DNA from 2 places in the Enterobacter sp. JH25 genome. Region 1 is predicted to be linked to the other one. Evidence: predicted binding sites of a transcription regulator. Region 1 holds the regulator's gene; the other holds the start of a gene.

Region 1 (7,690 bases):
TGTGCATCCGCGTCAGTACGAGTTCTCTCGTCTGAACCTGGAATACACCGTGATGTCCAAGCGTAAGCTGAACCTGCTGGTCACTGACAAGCACGTTGAAGGCTGGGACGACCCACGTATGCCGACCATCTCTGGCCTGCGTCGTCGTGGCTACACCTCCGCCTCCATTCGTGAGTTCTGCAAACGTATCGGCGTCACCAAGCAGGACAACACCATCGAAATGGCGTCTCTGGAATCCTGCATTCGTGAAGACCTGAACGAAAACGCGCCGCGCGCGATGGCGGTGATCGATCCAGTGAAACTGGTTATCGAAAACTATCCGCAGGGCGGGAGCGAACTGGTCTCTATGCCTAATCATCCGAACAAACCGGAAATGGGCACCCGCGACGTGCCGTTCAGCGGTGAAATCTGGATCGATCGTGCCGACTTCCGAGAAGAAGCGAACAAGCAGTACAAGCGTCTGGTGCTGGGCAAAGAAGTACGTCTGCGTAACGCCTATGTAATCAAAGCCGAGCGCGTAGAGAAAGATGCGGAAGGTAACATCACGACCATCTTCTGTACGTACGATGCAGAGACGCTGAGCAAAGATCCGGCGGATGGCCGTAAAGTGAAAGGCGTAATCCACTGGGTGAGCGCGCAGCATGCGCTGCCGGTTGAGATCCGTCTCTACGACCGTCTGTTCAGCGTGCCTAACCCAGGCGCAGCGGAAGACTTCCTGGCGGTTATTAACCCTGAGTCGCTGATTATCAAGCAGGGGTATGCCGAGCCGTCTCTGAAAGCCGCTGAAGCCGGTAAAGCGTTCCAGTTCGAACGTGAGGGTTATTTCTGCCTGGACAGCCGTTACAGCACGGCAGAAAAACCAGTATTTAACCGTACCGTGGGTCTGCGTGATACCTGGACTAAGATCGGCGAATAATAACGCTGCTCTGGTCAATGAGAAACAAACGCCGCGTAATGCGGCGTTTTTTTATTTAACGATCATGTCGTTAAGCATCGGGATAATCTTTTAAAGCCAACATTCCAGGTCAATGTGGTGCTACTTATTTTATTTAAAAAAAGTTTGTTGTTTTCCAAAAACTGAAACGCTGAAAAATATATTCTCAATCTCAATGTTACTTACTGAAAATTAGCGTATTCCCCCGCCAGTACTCGCTTCACGGTAAATGTTACAAAGCACTACGAAATATGTGCTCTTCGTCATAATCCTGACTTTTGCCTGATTAAAAGCATTGATAATTCGCGTCGCGAAAAATAACCTAAAGACGGTAGTTAATTCGAGGGTATTTCTGACTACCCCTGACCATTTGGTCTTTTCTGTTTTTCGCCGTTTAAGGCGTTTTAATTCGTCAAAGAGGAATAATCTATGCGTACGTTCAGTGGCAAACGTAGTGCGCTGGCGCTGGCTATCGCCGGTGTGACAGCAATGTCGGGCCTGGTGGTTGCGCCAGAGGCAAAAGCAGCAGGTTTCATTGAAGATTCCACCCTTACGGGCGGTATTTATTACTGGCAACGTGAGCGTGACCGTAAAGACGTCACTGAAGATAAATACAAAACTAACCTTTCTCACTCGACCTGGAACGCCAACCTGGATTTCCAGTCGGGATATGCCGCCGATATGTTCGGGATCGATATTGCAGCGTTCACCGCAATTGAAATGGCCGAAAATGGCGACAGCGGCCATCCGAACGAAATTGCGTTCTCCTCCAGCAATAAAGCTTACGACGAAGACTGGTCCGGCGATAAAAGCGGAATCAGCCTGTATAAAGCGGCTGCAAAATTCAAATATGGCCCGGTCTGGGCGCGTGGTGGTTATATCCAGCCAACCGGTCAGACGCTGTTAGCGCCGCACTGGAGCTTTATGCCAGGTACCTATCAGGGCGCGGAAGCCGGTGCTAATTTTGACTACGGCGATGCGGGGGCGTTGAGCTTCTCCTATATGTGGACCAACGAGTACAAAGCGCCGTGGCACATTGAGATGGACAAGTTCTATCAAAACGATAAAAAAACCAAAGTTGATTATCTCCACTCGCTGGGGGCGAAGTACGACTTCAAAAACGATCTGGTGCTGGAAGCGGCTTTTGGTCAGGCTGAAGGTTATATTGATCAGTACTTTGCTAAAGCCAGCTACAAATTTGATATCGCAGGTAGCCCGCTGAGCACCAGCTATCAGTTCTACGGTACGCGCGACAAGGTCAGCGATGGCAGCGTAAATGATATTTATGACGGCACCGCGTGGTTACAGGCGCTGACCTTCGGCTACAAGGTGGGTCAGGTTGATTTGCGTCTGGAGGGTACATGGGTCAAGGCAGAAGGGCAGCAGGGCTATTTCCTGCAACGTATGACGCCAACCTACGCCTCTTCCAACGGTCGTCTGGATATCTGGTGGGATAACCGCTCTGACTTCAACGCCGACGGCGAAAAAGCAGTCTTCTTCGGCGCAATGTATGACCTGAAGAACTGGAACCTGCCTGGCTGGGCAGTGGGCGCGTCCTACGCGTACGCCTGGGACGCGAAGCCAGCGGATATGGCTACGCCAGACGCCTACTACGATCCGAACTACCGTCTGAAAGAGTCTTCATACAGTCTGGATGCGATTTACACCCTGCAGGAGGGGCGTGCGAAAGGCACGATGTTCAAACTGCACTTCACCCAGTATGACAACCACTCCGATATCCCGAGCTACGCGGGCGGTTACGGCAACATCTTCCAGGATGAGCGCGACGTGAAATTTATGGTCATTGCGCCATTTACCATCTTCTGATGAATGCTGCGGCGGGCTGTGTCCCGCCGTTATGGAGACTGAACATGATGAAAAAAAGGGTAATCGTTGCGCTGCTGGCATTCGGGCTGGTGGCGTGCGCGCAGGATCAGGCGCCGAAAGAAGACTCCCGTCTGAAAGAGGCGTATAGCGCTTGCATCAATACCGCACAAGGTTCACCTGAGAAGATTGAAGCCTGTCAAAGCGTGCTGAACGTGCTGAAAAAAGACAAAGCCCATGAGCAATTCGCCACGCAGGAAAACGTTCGCGTGATGGATTACCAGGCCTGTATTCAGGCGCGTAAAACCGGTAACGATCAGGAAGTGGCGAAGCGTTGCGATAAGATTTGGGACGAGATTCGCAATAACAATAAATAAGTTGCTTTACGCCCGGTGGCGCTGCGCTTACCGGGCTTTTTCCAGGCAAAAAAAAGCCAACCTCACGGCTGGCTCAGAGTATGAACACTGACTTATTTTGCGTCGTGCGCATGTTCATTTTCGCGGCAATCCCCTTCAGCACAGTGACCGTACAGGTACAGGCTGTGGTTGGTCAGGCGGATGCCATGACGGGCGGCGATTTCACGCTGGCGTGATTCAATGGAATCATCGCTAAATTCAATGACCTTGCCACAGTCGAGGCAGATCAGGTGATCGTGGTGGTGCTGCTGAGTCAGCTCGAACACGGATTTACCGCCTTCGAAATTATGACGAGTAACAATGCCCGCGTCATCAAACTGGTTCAGCACACGATAGACGGTTGCCAGCCCAATCTCTTCACCCATATCGATAAGACGCTTATAAAGGTCTTCCGCACTGACATGGTGATTGTCTGGCCCCTGAAGCACTTCAAGGATTTTTAACCGAGGAAGCGTTACTTTCAGGCCAGCTTTCTTTAATGCGGTATTGTTGTCAGTCATGCGGAATCTGTCCTGTTGCTAAACGATTCACTTCAAAAGAAGAAGTGACAGAAAATGCACTTGGGATAATGCGTCTCATTATAGAACTGCCATGGCTAAATGAAAACTGCAAGTCTCAAGCAAAGTATGCTTATAAAAACGTGGTATCACCAACAAACTTGTTCGATGGCACCCACTTTTTACCAGGGGGATATTGTACAGGTCTGGACGAAAAAGTTAAAAGTTTGTAGCAATTAATTTAATCGGTTTTACCTGAACAACGGGCGCAACCGGAGTTGCGCCGCAGGGATATCAGGCGTTAAGGATATCGTCCAGGTTCAGCTCTTCACGAACCTGCTTAACCCATTTTTCTACACGCTCTGCGGTCAGCTCTGGCTGACGGTCTTCATCAATGGCAAGGCCAACGAAGTGATCGTCATCTGCCAGACCTTTGGAAGCTTCGAAGTGGTAACCCGCTGTTGGCCAGTGACCAACAATCGCCGCACCGCGCGGCTCAATGATGTCACGAATAGTGCCCAGCGCATCACAGAAATACTCAGCGTAGTCTTCCTGATCGCCACAGCCAAACAGGGCAACCAGCTTGCCGTTGAAGTCGACTTCTTCCAGCGTCGGGAAGAAATCGTCCCAGTCACACTGTGCTTCACCGTAGTACCAGGTCGGGATGCCCAGCAGCAGGATGTCATAGCCCTCGAGATCTTCTTTGCTGCTCTTGGCGATGTCATGCACATCAGCAACGTCTTTACCGAGCTGTTTTTGAATGTTTTTTGCGATATTTTCAGTATTGCCGGTATCACTGCCAAAGAAAATGCCGATGATTGCCATGAGTAAAATAACCTCTTGAAACTTAATGGTATGGTGGCGCAAATTGTCCACGGATAAGGGCAATAATAGCAGAACAGGCAACCCTGCGGAAACAGCTATCACGCAGGACTGCACTCTGTGCTACATGAAAAAGGTAATATTGGGGATTTTCTGACTCACGCCTTGCCGCGTAACGTCTCAAGCTGGGCGATCAGCATCTCTTCGATCAGTTCGCTGCGGCTGATGTTGCGCGCGTCAGCTAACTCGTTAAGCGCATCGACGGCATCGGCATTCAGCTTGAGTTCGACACGCTTAAGCCCACGATTTTTATCGCGTTTAAGCTGGTTGCGTTTATTGATACGCAGCTGTTCATCGCGCGAAAGCGGATTCGTTTTCGGTCGTCCCGGTCGACGCTCATTCGCGAACAGATCTAGTGTCGTACGGTCCGTTTGTTCTTTGGCCATGATTCTGAGACTTCGGGGGAAACACGCCGCCCTGCTAATGCCCGGGCGATAAGCGCGCCATCATACATCACCCATATCCACACGCCAACGACTGGAAGCCCGTCGTCTTCCGGTCGCTGGCTTTTTAATCAATTCGCTGTATCAGTAAGATAGCGGCGAATGGCGCGCAGGACCGCATCCGGTTTTTCCGCGTGGACCCAGTGCCCGGCACCGGCGATGACGTGAGCGCGAGCCTGCGGAAATTGCGCCAGCAGCGTGTCACGATACGCGTCAGTGACGTAAGGGGAGTTGCCGCCGCGAATAAAGAGGGTAGGGTGCGGCCAGGCGGGGACATTTTCCCACCCCACAATATGCGAATACTGATCCCACAGTACCGGGACGTTAAAGCGCCATTGTCCGTCAACAAAGGATTTCAGCAGGAACTGGACCACGCCTTCTTCATCGAGATGCTCGCGCATAACGGCTGCCGCCTGCTGGCGTGTGGAGACGCCTGACTCTGTCACAGCATTGATCGCAGCGAAAATCTCATCGTGACGGCGAACGTCGTAATTGACGGGCGCAACGTCAATGACCACCAGACCGGAAATTCGCTCAGGGGCCAGCGCTGTAAGCGCCATCACCGCTTTACCGCCCATTGAATGCCCGATGAGCGTCGCTTTCTGGATATTATTCGCATCGAGGGTGTCCCGCAGATCCTGCGCCATGGCTGCGTAGGTCATCTCCTCCGAGCGTCCTGAAAGACCGTGATTGCGCATATCAACCTGGAGGATCTCGTGATCGGTCACTAAATCGCGCGCCAGCACGCCCAGGTTATCCAGACTACCAAACAGGCCGTGAACCAGTACGATGGGAGAATTATTGTTCGGCGATTGTGCAGTTTGCGCTCGGGTATTCAATTTCATGGCAAAGTTCTTTTTTTAGGTTTGTCAGGTTAGGGTATCATGTTGACCATTCTGCCGCCCGGGGGCAAGGATCCAGTTTAATCTGACTTTTGCCGCCAACCTGGTTTGACGCTATCCGCTGTTGGGATTAGACCTTATAATCTCAACGACTTGTATTCAGATAAGATATCGCACTGGATTAAGATGAAAACAATCGAAGTTGATGACGAACTCTATCAGTATATTGCCAGCCAGACGCGGCATATTGGGGAGAGCGCGTCCGACATTTTACGGCGCATGCTTAAAATTTCCGCCGCCTCACAGCCCACTCCTGTCACTAAAGATGTCGTGTCTCAGCCGAGCGTTGTTGCACAAGTAAAACCTGCCGTCATGCCGGCAAAAGACAAAGTGCGCGCGATGCGCGAGCTGCTGCTGTCTGATGAATATGCAGAGCAGAAAAAGGCGGTTAACCGCTTTATGCTGGTGCTGTCTACACTTTACTCACTGGATAACAACGCATTTGCAGAAGCGACAGAGTCGCTGCACGGTCGCACGCGCGTTTACTTCGCAGGTGACGAGCAGACCCTGCTGCAAAATGGCAACCAAACCAAACCCAAACATGTTCCCGGTACGCCATACTGGGTGATCACCAATACCAATACGGGCCGCAAGTGCAGCATGATCGAACATATCATGCAGTCCATGCAGTTCCCGGCGGAATTGATCGAAAAGGTTTGCGGTACAATTTAACCCTTGCATCAGAAGGACCAGGCAATGGCAAATCACAGCCGTGCAGGACAACCTGCACAACAACGCGATTTGATTAACGTCGCTCAACTGACCGCGCAGTACTACGTGCTGAAGCCGGTGGTGGGCAACGCAGAACACGCAGTGAAGTTTGGTACATCTGGCCACCGCGGCAGCGCGGCGCGCCATAGCTTTAACGAACCGCACATTCTGGCCATTGCTCAGGCCATCGCGGAAGAGCGCGCCAAAAATGGCGTCACCGGTCCGTGCTATGTTGGGAAAGATACCCACGCCCTGTCTGAACCTGCCTTTATCTCCGTGCTGGAAGTACTGGCGGCAAACGGCGTAGACGTGATTGTTCAGGAGAACAACGGTTTCACGCCAACGCCTGCGGTTTCTAACGCTATTCTGGTACATAACAAAAAAGGTGGCGCGCAGGCGGACGGTATTGTGATCACCCCGTCCCACAACCCACCGGAAGATGGCGGCATCAAGTACAACCCACCTAACGGTGGCCCGGCGGATACCAACGTCACGAAAGTGGTGGAAGATCGCGCCAACGCGTTACTGGCTAACGGTCTGAACGGCGTGAAGCGCATCTCGCTGGATGAAGCCATGGCGTCCGGCCACGTGAAAGAGCAGGATCTGGTGCAGCCGTTCGTGGAAGGGCTGGCGGATATCGTCGATATGGCCGCTATCCAGAAAGCCGGTCTGAAGCTGGGCGTGGATCCGCTGGGCGGCTCCGGTATTGAATACTGGAAACGCATTGCCGAGCACTACAAGCTGGATCTGACCATCGTGAACGATCACGTCGATCAGACCTTCCGCTTTATGCACCTGGACAAAGACGGCGCGATCCGTATGGACTGCTCTTCCGAATGCGCGATGGCGGGCCTGCTGGCGCTGCGCGACAAGTTCGATCTGGCGTTTGCCAACGACCCGGACTACGACCGTCACGGTATCGTCACCCCCGCTGGGCTGATGAACCCTAACCACTACCTGGCTGTGGCGATCAATTATCTCTTCCAGCATCGTCCGCAGTGGGGCAAAGAGGTTGCGGTGGGTAAAACGCTGGTCTCTTCCGCCATGATTGACCGTGTGGTCGATGCGCTGGGCCGCAAGC
Region 2 (7,690 bases), 100 kb from region 1:
GATCCCCCGCCACGCCGAACGGCACCGGGCGCATCATCGCGTCCAGAATGCGCAGCCCCGTATTCCACACCGGGAAGCCGATCGGCACGCTGTTCCCTTCCACCGCCGCCAGCTCGGGGCCGTACGCCGGATACCAGCTGACGTCCACCGCCGCTTCGGTCGGGCCATAGAGGTTGTGCAGCGGCGCATGGGTGAGCTGTTCCCACTCGCGGCACAGCGCAGTCGGCAACGCCTCGCCGCTACAGAACACCTGCTTCAGCGTCCTGCAACAGTCGACGTTTTCCGGCGTCAGCGAGGCGACGAACGCCGCCAGCATCGACGGCACGAAGTGGGTGGTGGTTACGCCATATTGTGCGAAGAAGCTCTGCATCGCCTGCGGATCGCGGTGCGCGTCCGGCTCGGCCATCACCAGCTTCGCCCCGGCGATAAACGGCCACCAGAACTCCCACACCGACACGTCAAAGCTGCACGGCGTTTTCTGCGCCACCACGTCATGCGCCGCCAGTGAATAATGATCCTGCATCCACTTCAGGCGGTTAACGATGGCGGTATGGCCGACCATCACGCCTTTTGGTCGTCCCGTCGAACCGGAGGTAAAGATGATGTACGCGGTCTGCTCCGGCTTCGCCAGGCGCAGAGGTTCAGCATCGGTGGCCGGTAATAGTGTGTTGTAACTAAAGGTGGCGATCGGCAGATCGTTAAAGCGCGGAAGCTGCTCGTCGGTGGTAATGAGCAGCGACGGCTTCGCGTCCTCCAGCATCATCCGCAGACGGTCGTCCGGGTAACCGGTATCCAGCGGCAGCCAGGCGGCGCCAGCTTCAACAATCCCGTGCAGCGCCAGGGTCAGGAACACCGAGCGCGGGAGCGCCACCGCCACGCTGTCGCCCGGCTTCACGCCGCGCGCGCGCAGCAGATTTGCCAGCGCGACCACCTGCTCGCGCATCTGGCGGTAGTTCAGCTCAGTATGGGCATCCGCCAGCGCCGGGGCGTCCGGCGTTTTGCTCGCCTGCTCCGCGACAAGGTCCGCCAGCGTGGTGGACGGCAGCGCCAGCCCGGTATCGTTGATTCGCGCCAGCCGGGCGTATTCCTGCTCTGATACGGTTTCCACGTCGCCACAGCGCAGGTCCGGGTTGGCGGCAAACTGCGTCAGCATTGCGTTCAGCCGCGCCGCGTGCCCCTTCAGCGTCGCCTCGTCGTAACGCTGCCTGTTGGCGAGGATCTCAATGCTTAGTCCGCCCTGCTCGTCCGGGAACAGCGCCAGCTCCAGATCGTTCACCGGGCCGGTCGCCAGCGTGTGGGTAATGGCCTCCACGCCGTCGATATCCAGCTGATAATCGAACACCTTGACGTTCAGCACCGGACCAAACAAGGGTTCGTCCCCTGCTGCCTGCCCGCTGTCGCGCACGATCTGCTCGGCATCGTAGCGCTGATGGCGGCGCAACTTTTTCAGCTGGTTCGCCAGGCGCAGCGCCAGCGCTGGCAAGCTCTCGTGCGGGCGAATATTCACCGCCAGCGGCAGGACGTTGAGCACCGGGCCGGTCGCGGTCAGCGCGGCGGAGCCCATGCGGCGCATAAAGATAAACCCGGCGGCGTAGTCCAGCCGTCCGGTCAGGCGGCCCAGCCACAGCGCCACCAGCGCAAGCGCCAGATCGGTTCGCTGCGTTTGTCCGGCCGCCTGTGCAAGCTGGCTGAACGCACGGCCGTCCATCGCCATTTTCAGGCGCAGGATGTCGGTGGTGGCGGCGCGTCCCGGCAGGGGTGCGGAAGAGAGCGAGACCGGAGAAGGAAGCTGTTGGCGCTGTTCGGCCCAGAAAGCACCGTCGCGCTGATACGCCTCGCTGTCGCGATAGCGCTGATACTCCTCCACCACCTCGGCGAACGGAGTAAACGGGGAGGCGGGCGCAGGTTCACCTTTCTGCCACGCAGCGTAAATGGCGGCGATTTGACGGGTAATGGCCGGGAAACTGAAGCCATCTACCACCAGATGATGATACCGCTGATACCAGTACCAGTGGTTTTCTCCCACCTGAATCAGCTGGTGAAACGCCAGCGGCTGACCGCTGTCGACGCGCAGGTTCTGGTTGAGATCGGCCTCCATCAGCGCCACGGCGGCGTCGTGGGAGTTAACGCGCACAATGGACGGCTCCGGCAGGATCATGGCCTCATCGACCCACTGCCACACCTCGCCGTTATCCTCAGCGAAACGCGTGCGCAGGGTGTCGGCCTGCATCATGCCTACTGCGATGGCTTTTGCCAGCAACGGCGCGTCGATAGCGCCTTTCAGTTCGGTGTAGTGCGCCACGCTCCAGGCGTTTGGCAGGGAGGAAAGCTGCTCTGCCATCCAGATCCCCGGCTGGGCGGCGACAAGAGGGAGACGGTTCATGCGCGCTTCCCCGCAAAATAAGACGGCTCAAGCGTCTGCCACTGTTCCGCCAGCCACTGCTGGCACGCCTCCTGAGATTGCGGTTCGCACACCACGCGCCAGCCCGTGGGCAACTCGCACTCCTGCGGCCACAGGCTGTACTGCCCCTGGTCATTTTGCAAAATGGCGAACTGTCCCTGCGGATTATCGAAAGGATTGCTGAATTCCATACAGACTCCGTTATTGAATAAGCGGCTGCCAGAGGGTCATCAGCCCCTGTGTCAGCCCACCGCGCCAGCAAAGCGCATCGTGTCCGCCGTCAACCTGACGCCAGAAAACCGGTTGCTGAGTGTGTAGTTCGGCGAGGATCGCCTGGTTTGCGCGTAAGATAAGCGGCTCGTTGCGCCCGGCCTCAAGGACGATGCGCAGCCCGCGAGCGGTTTTTTCACCCGCTTTGAGTTGTTCAATGAGCAGCCCGTCCTGCTGCGCGCCGCGGTGCGGCCACCAGTAGGATCCGGACTGGCTGAGGATGCAGCCAAAACGCTGCGGCCAGCTGAGGCCCGCATAGAGGGAAGAGAGCCCGCCGAAGCTTTGGCCCGCCACCACGGTATGGTCGGCGCGGTCGCTGAACGGGGCCATGCTTTTCACCTGCGGGAGGAGTTCGTCCTGCACCGCCAGCCAGAAATCAGGGTTGCACGGCAGCTCGCGGCTGCGGTGTGCGGTGTCAATGACGTCGATTAAGACATAAACCGCAGGCGGCAGTTTGCCTTCATGGGTGAGCGACGCCAGCGCAGGCCAGACGGGCATGCTTTCGGCCCAGAATTGCCCATCAAGCAGCACCGCCAGCGGGCGCTCGGGGCTTTCATCCCCGGTGGTAAAAATCCACACGCGGCGATGGTTCTTCAGACGCGCGCTGTGCCACTCAATGCAGACAGGCTTTTTATAGGGCGTATCGGGATGATTCCAGCCGGGCTGTACGGGCGCCTCCGGCATCTCCAGCGCCGAGACGGCGTGCCCGCGTCCGCCGCGCCAGCTCTGGGCATTCAGCGGATCGGAAACCGCGTGCGGCAGCAGTTTGCGCCAGCCTTCGCGCAGCGCCATGCGGTCCGGCTGCTCGCCTTCAAACACTGCGCTGGCAAAATCATCTTCATTGTCGGAGGGGATAAAACAGTAGCTGCCGCGCCATTCGGGGCTGAACTCGCCCTGCCACTGCCAGACGTCGGTATCCGGGATACGTTCAAGGGACTGCGGACGGGCATTTTGATGGTGATCGGTCACGCCGGTGACGTAGAGCCAGACGCGTTTAATCGTCGACGTTTTCTGCGTTCCCGCCGGGTCCCGCCACCAGAATGTCACGCGATAGTTTTCCTGATGACGTTCCCGTTCCGGCCCGTTTTTCGCCTGCCACCACGCTTCACTTCCGGTTGTTAACGCCGTCACCCTTATAACCCCATGTTTAACAGTCTTTTTTGTTTCAGAGCAAATTTTATTGATAATATTATTGATAACTATTTGCATTTGCAATAGCGTAATGCCCGCGCTGTGGGAAGCGCGCTCATTAAATAACCATAAAAGCGGGACGTACAATGAATAAGAAGATTCACTCTCTGGCCTTGCTGGTCAATTTAGGGATTTATGGTGTCGCGCTGCCCGCCATGGCAGACGACAACACCGCCTCCGCGCAGCACGAAGACACCATGGTGATCACCGCCGCCGAGCAGAATTTGCAGGCGCCGGGCGTGTCAACCATCACCGCCGATGAGATCCGCAAAAACCCGCCCGCGCGCGACGTGGCGGAAATCATCCGCACCATGCCGGGCGTTAACCTGACCGGCAACTCCACCAGCGGCCAGCGCGGGAACAACCGTCAGATTGACATTCGCGGCATGGGCCCGGAAAACACCCTGATCCTGATTGACGGCAAGCCGGTCACCAGCCGCAACTCCATCCGTCTGGGCTGGCGCGGCGAGCGTGACACCCGCGGCGATACCGGCTGGGTACCGCCAGAGATGATCGAGCGCATCGAAGTGATCCGTGGCCCGGCCGCTGCACGCTACGGTAACGGCGCGGCGGGCGGCGTGGTGAACATCATCACCAAAAAATTCGACGACCAGTGGCACGGCTCCTGGAACACCTACCTGAACGCGCCAGAGCATAAAGACGAAGGTTCCACCAAACGCACTAACTTCAGCCTGAGCGGCCCGCTGGGCGGGGATTTCAGCTTCCGCATGTACGGTAACCTGGATAAAACCCAGGCCGACGCCTGGGACATTAACCAGGGCCATCAGTCTGACCGTACCGGCGCATATGCCGACACGCTGCCGGCAGGCCGTGAAGGGGTCGAGAATAAAGACATCAACGGCGTGGTGCGCTGGGACTTTGCGCCTATGCAGTCCCTGGAGTTTGAGGCGGGATACAGCCGCCAGAACAACCTTTACGCGGGCGATACCCAGAATACCAACAACGACAACAGCTCAAGCGGGCTGGTGAAGAAGAACTACGGTAAAGAGACTAACCGTATCTATCGTCAGAACTTCGCGGTGACCTGGAACGGCGGCTGGGATAACGGCATTACCACCAGCAACTGGGCGCAGTACGAGCACACCCGCAACTCGCGTCTGGGCGAAGGCCTGGCGGGCGGTCTGGAAGGCCTGTTCAACAGCAATAAATTCACCGATACCGACCTGGCCGACGTGATGCTGCACAGCGAAATCAACCTGCCGATTGATTTCATTGTGAATCAAAACCTGACGCTCGGCACCGAGTGGAACCAGCAGCGCATGAAGGACTCGACCTCCTTCACGCAAACCCAGCAGGGCGGCACCATCCCGGGCATGAGCGAAGACCGTAGCCCGTACACTTCAGCGGAGATCTTCTCCCTGTTTGCCGAAAACAACATGGAGCTGACCGACAGCACCATGCTGACCCCTGCCCTGCGCTTCGACCACCACACCATTGTGGGTAATAACTGGAGCCCGTCCCTGAACCTGTCGCAGGGTCTGGGGGATGACTTCACCCTGAAGATGGGCATCGCGCGCGCCTATAAAGCGCCAAGCCTGTATCAGACCAACCCGAACTACCTGCTGTACAGTAAAGGCCAGGGCTGCTACGCCAGTTCCGACGGCGTGGGCTGCTACATGATGGGTAACGACGATCTGAAAGCGGAAACCAGCATCAACAAAGAGATTGGCCTGGAGTGGAAACGCGACGGCTGGCTGGCGGGCGTGACCTGGTTCCGCAACGACTACCGCAACAAGATTGAAACGGGCTATGCGCCGATTGGCCAGACGTCCACCGGCAAAGTCACCACCGATATCTACCAGTGGGAAAACGTGCCGAAGGCGGTAGTAGAAGGTCTGGAAGGCTCCCTGAACGTGCCGGTCAGCGACACCATCAACTGGACCAACAACATCACTTACATGCTGCAAAGCAAGAACAAGGAGACCGGCGATCGTCTGTCGATCATCCCGGAGTATACGCTGAACTCTACCCTGAGCTGGCAGGTACGTCAGGATGTCTCATTGCAGTCGACCTTCACCTGGTACGGCAAGCAGCAGCCGAAGAAGTACAACTACAAAGGTCAGCCGGTGACCGGGTCTGAGAAAGACGAAGTCAGCCCGTACAGCATCGTTGGCCTGAGCGCGACCTGGGACGTGACCAAAAACGTCAGCCTGACCGGCGGCGTGGACAACGTCTTCGACAAGCGCCAGTGGCGCGCCGGTAACGCCCAGACCACGGGTAATACCACGACGGGTGCGTATATGTACGGTGCGGGTGCGTATACGTATAATGAGCCGGGTCGCACCTGGTACATGAGCGTGAATACGAGGTTCTGATACAGGCAGTGACTTCCCCCTCTCCCTGTGGGCTGAGGGATCCCCAGTAATTTTTTTATGCAGAAGCAATAAAGTTGCTTTCTAAATGACTGAGGGCTGTCAGCGATGCCCTGGTCCGGCTGTAAATCGCTGAGGCGTTTGCCTTCCGGCCGGGGCGAGGCGCAGGGATGCGCCGAGAGGGCGGCTTTACAGGGACGTTGCCTCCGCCCGTACCCGATAAGCCGGAAGGAATGAGCCGAGGGCACCGCGAAGCGGCGATTTACCGCCGGGAGCCCGGGTCGCCAGGGTGGTGGCGACTGAGCCACCCTGGCACGTTCACCGGTCATGTCGTTACAGAGTAGCAAGGAACATAAAGTGAACGGAATGACCACCACCGCCGTATGTTCCCCTCACCCTAACCCTCTCCCCGGAGGGGCGAGGGGATTGCTCAGTGCTCGCATTAATTTGTGGGGAACCCTCAGCCCTTTGGGAGAGGGCCGGGGTGAGGGCATCAGGCCGCACAATACTGAAGGGAAAACCATGCACACAACCCACAGCACATTTTCTCTCGCCGGCCACACCCTTCACCGCATCACTTTCGACCCCACCACCTTCACCGACGCCGATCTCCTCTGGCTGCCCCATCACGCACAGCTGGCTGACGCCGGACGCAAGCGCAAATCCGACCACCTGGCAGGCCGCATCGCCGCGGCGCATGCGCTAAACGAGCGCGTAATCCCCGGCATCGGACCCAGCGGCGAACCGCTCTGGCCGCAAGGTATTTCCGGCAGCATCACCCACAGCGGCACGCAGGCGATGGCCGTCGTCACGCATCACCCGGCGCTTATCGGCATCGATTGTGAAACGATCCTTTCCGAAAACGAAGCCAGGGAAATCAAAGACGGCATTATTGATACGCAGGAAGAACCTGTGCTTTCCCGCTCGGGATACCCGTTCGCCCTCGCCCTGACGCTGGCGTTCAGCGCCAAAGAGAGCCTGTTCAAGGCCCTCTTTCCGCAGGTGCAGGCCTGGATGGGTTTTGACAGCGCCCGCGTTACCCTGCTCGACGACAGGACGCTTACGCTGGCATTGACCCGTCAACTTGCAGGCTTTGAGGAAGGCACTGCCTTCACCCTTCACTGGCAGCAGCACGGCGAACAGGTCATCACCCTGCTGTCACACGCTCCTGCCGACGTGCCTTCACGCTGGTCACCACAAACGTCACGATAAACACCATCGCGAACAGGACCACAATGGTCGGCGCGGGCGCGCTGTCGAGATAAAACGAGGCATACACGCCGCTTACCGACACCAGCGCTGAAACGGCGACCGCCACCAGCAGCGCCATGTGAAAGCGTCGGGTAATCAGCACCGCCACCGCGCCGGGGGCAATCAGCAGCGAAATCGACAGAATTATCCCCACCGCTTTCAGCGTCGCCACGATGGTCAGCGAAACCATGCACAGTAAGCCGTAGTGCAGCCAGCGGGTGCGCAAGCCGCTCGCCTGCGCCTG

Evidence for each region. The regulator Fur, encoded in region 1, represses iron uptake genes when iron is present. The targets are predictions, from matches to a motif close to ATAATAATGAGAACNACTATCAA.
Region 2: L2Y28_RS05605 (TonB-dependent siderophore receptor) is a predicted target of Fur. The motif match lies at 3,858-3,880, and genes of this name have one in related genera.

What each region holds. Positions count from the first base shown of each region.
Region 1 covers NZ_CP091319.1:1,287,842-1,295,531, forward strand. The annotation lists gene glnS (glutamine--tRNA ligase) at 1-916, shown strand, start outside; gene chiP (chitoporin) at 1,364-2,761, shown strand; gene chiQ (ChiQ/YbfN family lipoprotein) at 2,809-3,135, shown strand; gene fur (ferric iron uptake transcriptional regulator) at 3,228-3,674, opposite strand; gene fldA (flavodoxin FldA) at 3,966-4,496, opposite strand; gene ybfE (LexA regulated protein) at 4,652-4,939, opposite strand; gene ybfF (esterase) at 5,068-5,841, opposite strand; gene seqA (replication initiation negative regulator SeqA) at 6,025-6,570, shown strand; gene pgm (phosphoglucomutase (alpha-D-glucose-1,6-bisphosphate-dependent)) at 6,595-7,690, shown strand, end outside.
Region 2 covers NZ_CP091319.1:1,186,650-1,194,339, reverse strand. The annotation lists gene entF (enterobactin non-ribosomal peptide synthetase EntF) at 1-2,383, opposite strand, end outside; gene L2Y28_RS05615 (MbtH family NRPS accessory protein) at 2,380-2,592, opposite strand; gene fes (enterochelin esterase) at 2,603-3,802, opposite strand; gene L2Y28_RS05605 (TonB-dependent siderophore receptor) at 3,949-6,198, shown strand; gene entD (enterobactin synthase subunit EntD) at 6,718-7,407, shown strand; gene L2Y28_RS05595 (metal ABC transporter permease) at 7,343-7,690, opposite strand, start outside.